DNA from 4 places in the Tissierella sp. MB52-C2 genome. Region 1 is predicted to be linked to each of the others. Evidence: riboswitches for the same ligand, from Rfam matches in the RefSeq annotation. Region 1 holds a riboswitch; each other region holds the start of a gene.
What was found. A riboswitch is a leader RNA that binds a small molecule or an ion and turns the genes downstream of it on or off. The one in region 1 is predicted to bind cyclic di-GMP.
Positions count from the first base shown of each region.

Region 2: linked by a shared signal. The riboswitch ahead of RBU61_RS11580 (S8 family serine peptidase) and the one ahead of RBU61_RS17955 (GAF domain-containing protein) in region 1 are both predicted to bind cyclic di-GMP.
Region 3: linked by a shared signal. The riboswitch ahead of RBU61_RS09790 (type II secretion system protein) and the one ahead of RBU61_RS17955 (GAF domain-containing protein) in region 1 are both predicted to bind cyclic di-GMP.
Region 4: linked by a shared signal. The riboswitch ahead of RBU61_RS16290 (transglutaminase-like domain-containing protein) and the one ahead of RBU61_RS17955 (GAF domain-containing protein) in region 1 are both predicted to bind cyclic di-GMP.

Region 1 covers NZ_CP133261.1:3,574,401-3,576,609, forward strand. The annotation lists gene RBU61_RS17950 (YkuS family protein) at 116-373, shown strand; cyclic di-GMP riboswitch class I at 700-784, shown strand; gene RBU61_RS17955 (GAF domain-containing protein) at 902-1,330, shown strand; gene RBU61_RS17960 (thiamine pyrophosphate-binding protein) at 1,358-2,209, shown strand, end outside.
Region 2 covers NZ_CP133261.1:2,312,172-2,314,380, forward strand. The annotation lists gene RBU61_RS11580 (S8 family serine peptidase) at 1-1,135, opposite strand, end outside; cyclic di-GMP riboswitch class I at 1,256-1,340, opposite strand; gene RBU61_RS11585 (aspartyl-phosphate phosphatase Spo0E family protein) at 1,826-2,002, shown strand.
Region 3 covers NZ_CP133261.1:1,939,159-1,941,367, reverse strand. The annotation lists gene RBU61_RS09795 (type II secretion system F family protein) at 1-995, shown strand, start outside; cyclic di-GMP riboswitch class I at 1,062-1,151, shown strand; gene RBU61_RS09790 (type II secretion system protein) at 1,290-1,703, shown strand; gene RBU61_RS09785 (prepilin peptidase) at 1,731-2,209, shown strand, end outside.
Region 4 covers NZ_CP133261.1:3,234,660-3,236,868, forward strand. The annotation lists gene RBU61_RS16285 (ABC transporter permease) at 1-77, shown strand, start outside; gene RBU61_RS16290 (transglutaminase-like domain-containing protein) at 119-907, opposite strand; cyclic di-GMP riboswitch class I at 921-1,005, opposite strand; gene RBU61_RS16295 (SpaA isopeptide-forming pilin-related protein) at 1,203-2,209, opposite strand, start outside.

The sequences.
Region 1 (2,209 bases):
CTCCTTTAGGGAGTACTTTTCGTTTATAGAATAACTAATATATACTGTGAATCAATAAAATATCTAGAGTATATTATATTAGGAATTGTACAAAATAAACCATGAGGTGATGAATATGAAAAAGATTGGTATAGAAAAAGGATTAACCAATGTGGCAGGTTACTTAATTAAGTCAGGATATACAGTTGAATCTTTAAGTGGTTCAATAGATGAAAATATTAAAAAGCTAAGTGGTTTAGATGCAATAGTAACAGCAGGATACAATACTGACATGATGGGAATCAGTGATACAGAAACTAATGCACCAGTAATAAATGCTAGAGGATTAACTCCAGAAGAAGTAAAGAATAGGTTAGACCAAGAATTGAGATAAATAAAAGATGAGTTGTCTTAAAATAAAAAACAACCAATTAAGAGAAGATAGCATAAAATTATAAAAAATATTAAAAACGAATTCTCCAGAATTCGTTTTTAATATTTTTTTATGGAAAAAGGAAGAATAGAAAAAGACTCCAGCAAAACTCCAATATTTATTAAGACTTAAGTCCTGATTTTTAATTATTTAGCTTTTAAAACCCCAAAATTCGAATAAATTACTCATTTTATAAGAATTTTACAAGAAATACATATAATATTACAAAATTTTACATATTTTGGTAATTTTTTATGGTATAATCTCTTTAATGACAAAAAAGTACAACATTAACAAGGCAAACTTATTGAAAGATAAGGACGCAAAGCTATGGGTCTAAGGAATTTGTTCTATGACTGCCAAGCTGCTAAGTTTTGCTATGGAAGATGGATAGCATGTCTTAGTGGCTATCTGTCTTTTTTATTGCAGATTTCTATTATATCTTGAAAATTCCTTATGATCATATTTATAAGAAATGGAGGGAAGAAAATGCAAGAAAAGTTTCTGGATGAATTATTTGAAAAAATACAAGATACAACAGGTATTGAAGATATTGGATATCATGAGATCAGAGATGGCAGGCTTCACCCTATTTATAAGACTAAGACGAATGCATTAGCTATGGAACAATGGAAAAATATCCATGCTAAAAATGTAGTCTATATAGAAGAACATAAGATACTCATGAAGATCGCAGAAGAAAAAGAACCTATTGCAATTTCTGATGTAAATAGAAATGAACTTTCTTCAAATGCTTTTTTCCTATTTGGTATAGATAGCATCCTAGTAGTCCCTGTAATGAAAAGTGAAACTTTGGAAGGGATTATATGTATAGCTTCTATTGGACAACCTCATGAATTTACTTTTGAGGAAATAAAAAAATGTGAAACTTTAATTAAAGATTATATGAATAGATAAAAATATAAATTAAGGAGGTAGCATCATATGAAAATTGCTAATGGAGTCATGGAATACTTAGAACAAAATCAGGTAGAATATATTTTTGGTATGTCGGCAGGTACTGTAAGTGCTCTCTATGATGCGATGAATGATGTAAGCATTAAACCTATCATTACTAAGAATGAAGCAGGGGCAGCTTATATGGCTGCGAAATATGCAAGTATTTCTGGAAAGATGGGAGTTTGTATTGCTGCTGGTGGTGTTGGGACTAACAATATGGTTAATGGTATAGGTGATGCAATGCGATCTAAGGTACCTGTTCTATTTATAACAGGATATGTACATAGATGGCAGATTGGAAAAGGCGCTATTCAAGAACTAAATACAGAACAAATATTAAAACCTATTACAAAGTATAGTAAAACCGTACTTGATGAGAATTGTGTACTGTCTACATTAAAGGAGGCTATGGAAATTGCTTTAACTCCTCCTATGGGACCTGTTCATGTATCTATACCTATTGATATACAGATTTCTGAGCTTATTGAGTCAATGCCTGAACAAGTAGCAATTCCTCAAGTTATGTTTGATGATGAGTCCATAGATAAAGCTATAGAAGTCATAAACGGAGAAAAAGATGGAATTATTATGGTGGGAAGGGGTTGCAGAGGGCTATCAGAGCAAGTAAAGGCTCTAAGTGAAAAATTACAGTGGCCTATAATTACAACACCAGAAGGAAAAGGCGTTGTACCTACAGATTTTTATTTGAACTTAGGTAACTATGGATTTTCGGGAACCGACTCGTCTACAGATTATGTAGAGGATGGACCATCTACTTGTATTTTGGTATTAGGCTCTAGTTTGGGTGAGTCTGCTACTCGTAACTATAATCCGGTG
Region 2 (2,209 bases), 1.3 Mb from region 1:
TACCGCCACCCCAGGAATTATTAATTATATCTGGTGCATTTGCAGCATTTCCACCTGGTTTAAGCATCCATTGTCCTGCTGATATTAATTGGTTTGCAGATCCTCCATTTGGTCCCAATCCTTTTGCAACTATAAATTTAGCTCCAGGTGCAACACCTATTGCGTTTTTACCTGATGGCTCCTGTCCTAATATAGTACCCATTACATGAGTACCATGTGGTAATTGTGAATCATCATATGGAGTTGTTCTTCCAGCATATGCATCATACCAGTTCCCATTATGATTTACTGCTCCAGTTGCTGGATTATACCCTCTGTATTTATTTTTCAAGGCTGGATGATTCCATGTTACCCCTGAATCAATCATACCTATTACAACTCCTGTACCATCAATCCCGTATGTGCTCCACACTTTATCAGCATTTACTATTTTTATATTCCACTCAATATCTGATGGTAATACAGCTTTAGGGGTAATATCACTTGCTCTCATGGTTTCTTGCATTTCTTCTCCAATAACTTCAAATTTACCTTCCTCAACTTCAATTTCTTCTGCTATATCTGTTTCTTCTTCTACTATCTCAATTATACCTTCAGGATCTCTAGTATAATCATTTAGGTATATCTTTTCATTAAAATAAACCTTTTCTACATCATTCATAAGTGCTATTTTATTAACTACATCCTGTGTAGCTTTTATATATATCATGTTGACTATATAATAGGACTCATATTCTTCTATATTACCATTTTTAGTTTCAGTTTCAATATATTGTAACAATCTATATTGTGTTCTTTCAACAATGCTTTCTAACTCATCAATGACTGCTTCTCTAGTCAATAATTTCATTTCGTCATTGTCAAGCTCTAAAGAATTTAACTGTAATCTTTCATCATTAGCTATTCTTTCTACATCAGCTTGTTCTCTTAATTTAACTAAAACTTCAACCTTATCTTCCCCAGAATCAAACCTATCAAATACTTCACTTGATATCTTATCCTTTAACAATTCTTGATTACTTTGATTTGTATCTAGGTTTTCAGCAAAGGATACAAATGAACTAAGCGTCAAAAGCATTGCTATCATCATAGATACAAAAGATTTACTTTTTCTTGATTTAAAAAAGGTTATCAATTTATATTCCCCCTAGTTTTTAAGATTTTAACTAAGAAACATCATAGAAGATTTAAGTTAATCAAATTACACCCCCTTTGGTTATGATAACGGTTCCCTCCTTTCTATTCCTTTTCCTAATCTGGTGGCTGGACTGTCATTGTATTTCACTTTAGACTCTAGGACTTTGCGTCTCAGCCTTCCAGGTTATTTGCTAATATTATTTACTCTATATTCTTATGTCAGATTACTGTGAATATTCTTTAAAGTATATCATATCTTCTAGAATATATAGATATGTTAATTAAAATCCTGTGATAAATTTAGTACATTTTATTTTAAATAATTAATTAAATAATAGTGCACTTCTCCTTTGTAAGGCAGATTCAAATATTAAATATGCTTCTATAAAAAATAAAGCAATTCCCTAGGTATTAATGTTGCATTAAAGAAGTAATTGCAAGTTGACATGGAAAAATTTATGTAATGAAAAAAAACCTTGCATTAAATTGTTTTTAACCAGAAAACAATGAAATGAGGTTCTTTTTTATGGATCAATATAATAATAAAACAGTTTTTAGTAAATTAATAGAAGTAATTATATGTAAACTTCTAATAAGTAAAAGTAACATGAACTTAATAGTCTTATTTTATTCCAACAGCATATTTATTTATTAATTAGCACATCCTATTATTCAGGAGGTGCTAATTTTGTCTGATATAAAAGATCTAATGAAAAATATAGACGAATTAAAGAAAAACTTAAACATTTTACTTGATAAGAAGGACTTTAATTTACAAGATGAAGAAATAATAAAAGCTAGTCAAGAATTAGATATTGCTATAAATAAGTATAATGAATTAATTATTAAGAATGTCAAAAAATAAAAAAACTAGAGATTTCTCCTAGTCACTTCTTCTATATCATTAAAATAGCTAATATAGATACTATTATGAATTAATTCTACATCAGTCAAATAATATTTGACTGAATGTTTACTTTACTATAATTTATGGTATAATATAAATAAGGTAATCGGATTCACATAAATGCGATTGCCACAAAAGAGACTATTTAATAACAATCACTCTGTA
Region 3 (2,209 bases), 1.6 Mb from region 1:
AATTTTACACCATGCTAGATGCAGGAATAGGTATAGTAAAATGTTTAGAAATATTAGAGAAACAATCTCAAAATAAAGCCCTAATTAAGGCTTTAAGCGGTGTCTATGAAAGTGTACAAAAAGGATTTACATTATCAGAAAGCATGAGAAAACATAAAAAAGTATTTCCTGGTCTCCTTATAAATATGGTTCAAGCAGGGGAAGTAAGTGGAAACTTAGATACTATAATGGAAAGAATGGCAGTTCATTTTGAAAAGGAAAACAAATTGGAAAACAAAATTAAATCAGCCATGATATATCCAATAATTCTTAGTATAGTGTCCATAGGTGTAGTTATATTTTTACTTATAGCAGTAATGCCTACATTTATTGGAATGTTTGAAAGTAGTGGGCAGGCCCTGCCATTACCTACACAAATACTACTAAATATAAGCAATTGGCTAACAGAGTTTTGGTATTTATTCTTAGGAGGAGTAATTTTAGCTGTGGCTGGGCTCATATTATATAAAGAAACACCATCTGGAAGAATAACATTGGATACTATAAAATTAAAGATACCAGTAGTAAAGGATACTAATGTAAAGATAATAACATCAAGATTTACAAGAACATTATCAACACTTATGTCTAGTGGTATACCACTATTGGAGTCCATAGAAGTGGTAGGTAGAGTAGTGGGAAATAAAGTAGTAGAAAATAGACTGGAAAAATCCATGGAAGATATAAGAAAAGGAGCGACTTTATCAAATGCAGTATCAGAAACAAGAATATTTCCACCAATGGTTGATTCAATGATAAAAGTAGGTGAAGAATCAGGAGCATTAGACGATATATTATATAAGACAGCAGACTTCTATGACGATGAAGTAGAAGTAGCTTTACAAAGACTGACAACACTAATGGAGCCAATAATGTTAATAGTCATGGCTCTAATAATAGGATTTATAGTAATAGCAATGGCAATACCAATGTTTGATATGGTAAATACAATCTAAAATTTGACAATTAAAAACATAATGTAACAGGAAATAAATAAATTAAATTAATTTAGCGAAATTCCTGTATTTCCAGGGCAAAGCTAGGGAAACCTAGTGACGCAAAGCCTGAGTCTAAAATTATCTAAGGATAAAAATGATCGTTCGGCTGCATAAATAGTTGTATTATTTATGCAGTTTTTTTGTATAAAAAAGCTAAAAACTCAATTTTCAGACACTTTAAAGGTGGTGATTTAAAAAGGAGATAATTATAATTATATGAAGTTTTAGCAAAAAAATTAAGGGGGGAAAGAAATGTTAAAATGGTTTAATGAAAAAATGAAGAAAAGAAAAGGATTTACTTTGGTGGAATTAGTAGTAGTTATTGCAATATTGGGGATTTTAGCGGGAATTGCTGTGCCTAAGCTATCTGGCTCAAGAAATAGTGCAAAGGTATCAGCACATAATGCCAATGTAAGGATATTGAAGAGTACAGCAACAATGTATTTAGCTGATTATCCTGATGCTCATGACTCTACAAATGATACAGAAATAACAGCTGAGGAGAATTTTAAAAAATATTTCGATAAAGAAGAAACACCTAAAACTTTTGATAATAAAGAGTTTAAAGTGTCCATAACTAAAGAGGGAGATATAAAGGTAGAACCAGGTGAAGTGGGAATTAAAGATGGAGAAATCAAAGTAGTAGAAGAAGTAAAAGAAGATTAAATAACATCAACAAAAGGAGCAGTACAAATGACTATACTAATTTCCCTATACGGATTATTAATAGGTTCATTTTTAAATGTATGTATATATAGGATACCAAGGGATGAGAATATTGCCTATCCAGCATCCCATTGTCCAAATTGTAATACAAATCTAAAATGGTATGATCTAATACCAGTACTTAGCTTTATACATCATAAGGGGAAATGTGGGTACTGTAGGGAGAAAATCTCCCTTCAGTACCCAATAGTTGAACTACTCAATTCTATTATCTATTTATTCATCTATAAGAAATATGGGTTAACACTAGAATTTTTCTTTTATGCAATTATTTTTTCTATACTTATTACAATAACTTTAATAGATCTAAAGGAAATGATTATTCCAGATATATTAGTAGTTTTAATTTTAGGAATTACTACTATCTATAAAGTACTTTCATACATATTATATAATAAACCACCACAGCTATTAAATAGTATAGGAGGCCTAGTTTTATCTGCTTT
Region 4 (2,209 bases), 340 kb from region 1:
TATATAGATTAGGTACTTTAATGTACGGCAATCCTATAAAAATTACAAAGGCTATTAAGATGTTAAAAGATAAATAATCATATAATAACTAAAATAACAAGGGATATCCCTTGTTATTTTAGTATTCTTTTTCTATTTTATAATCTTTTCCATCTTTTATCATAGGAATAGATTTGTTTCCTTTTTGCTTGCCAGCATCATAAGTTGTATCTATAATAATCCATTCATTGCTATCTGCTAAATATACTTGGTTCCATGCATGATATTCATTTATATCATTCTTATGTCCCATAAGCAGTTTAGTAGGTAATCCTACTGACCTAGTCATTGCTGCAAATAGAGATGCATAGTCATAACATATTCCTTTTTGTGATTTTAAAGTTTCATCTATTTTTGGTATATAGTTTGAGCTTAACTTATTTGCCTTGTCATTATCATAGCTTACATTAGTTATGATATAGTTATAAATTGATTCTACCTTTTCCTTATTATTCTTAGCGTTTTTAGTTAATTCCTTTGCCTTTTTTATGGCATTCATATCATTGTTCCAATTAATCATTTGAATAGATTGTAGATATACTTCATTTGAATCTATAGATTTTAATGTAATAGTTTCCTTAGCAATTTGTTTAAATTTATTGCCTCCTGCATTTTCTAACACCAATACAGTATATTCACCATTTCCAAGTTGTAAAGGTATAGTCTCGTTTCCCTTTAATATATAATCATAGCTTGTACTACCTTTGCTAACTCTTACTGCTCCAACTTTACCATTATTGTAGTTAATATTTATTACTCCGCTATTCACTTGAGATTTATCAATATAACCACCAGCTGCTTGAGCCACTGTTGAAAATAATAACAAAGTCACAACTAGCAAGAGTATAATACTATGTTTTCTAAACATAAAAAACTCTCCTTTCGGTAACTGGCTGCCATCTTATTTCTAAGGAAGGCCCTTTAGTTTTGCGTCTCTAGCTTTCGCTAAATTTGCCTTTATCGGTGGAAAGCACCAATAAAATATATTTATTTTCTTCAGTTTATCATATCTTCCAATTCAAGTAAATAGGAATTTCGTCCTAGTTGCTTGAATTATCTTATAGAGATTTGTATTTATTATATACCCAATACTTGTTGTTTAAATCTGGTTTCAAATATGAACAAAAAAGACAGAGAATATTAATATTCCCTGTCTTAGAGTATTAGACTGTTCTTCTTCTTAGAACTATTCCCACTACTATGAATAATAGCCCTACAAGATAGATTAATATTGAACCTACTTGCCCCGTCTTTGGTAGTGTAGGTGCTTTTTGATCTGCATCTGTTCCACCTAATGGAGCATCTACATCTATTTCTATTAATTCCTCTGTTCCATCTGGATGTTTTAGAACAAAACTATCCTTTCCTGTAAATTCTGGATTCGGAGTATATTTCCAATTACCATCTTCATCAAACTCAACGGTTCCGCCCTTTGGTGGTGTAATAACTATTGGTATTTCCGGTTCCTCTGGCTCTGGTACCTCTGTTATTTCCACTGGCTCCGTCGGGTCAACAGGCTCTGTTGGCTCTGTTGGTTTTTCTGGATCTACTGGTGGTTTTGTCGGTGGTTTTACTGGTGGTCTGACTGGTGGTTCTGGATCTGTTGGATCTGGTCCTGGTCCTGGGTTTACTGGAATCCTAGTATTTTTCACTGTCAGAGATACTTCTATATTCTCACCATCATCTTCGCCATTTACAGTAACACTATATTCTTGTCTATTTAATCTATAGCCTGATGGTGCTTTTGTTTCACCTATGGTATAAGTTCCATATTCCAACTCTTCTACCATAGCTATACCATCCCTATCTGTAGTTACTGTATCTATTACAGCTCCTTCAATATCTCTAACTTCAAATATTGCTCCTGATAAACGTCTATTTTCATTTGCATTGTCTACTTTAATTATCTTTATTCTTCCAAGCTCAATATTTGTTACTATTAGAGCATTATCATTTATATCCTTTTCCACAGTTACTCCATCTTCTTTAATGGATATGTGATATGCTTTTTCTACTTCAAGTTTATATCCTTCTGGTGATTTTATTTCCTTTACTTGATATTTTCCATAAGGTATATTCTCAAATAGGACTATACCTTTGTCACCACTTATTGCAACTATATTTTTTCCGTCTTTATCAAGTACTGGATTTTTTCCATTCTCATCATATA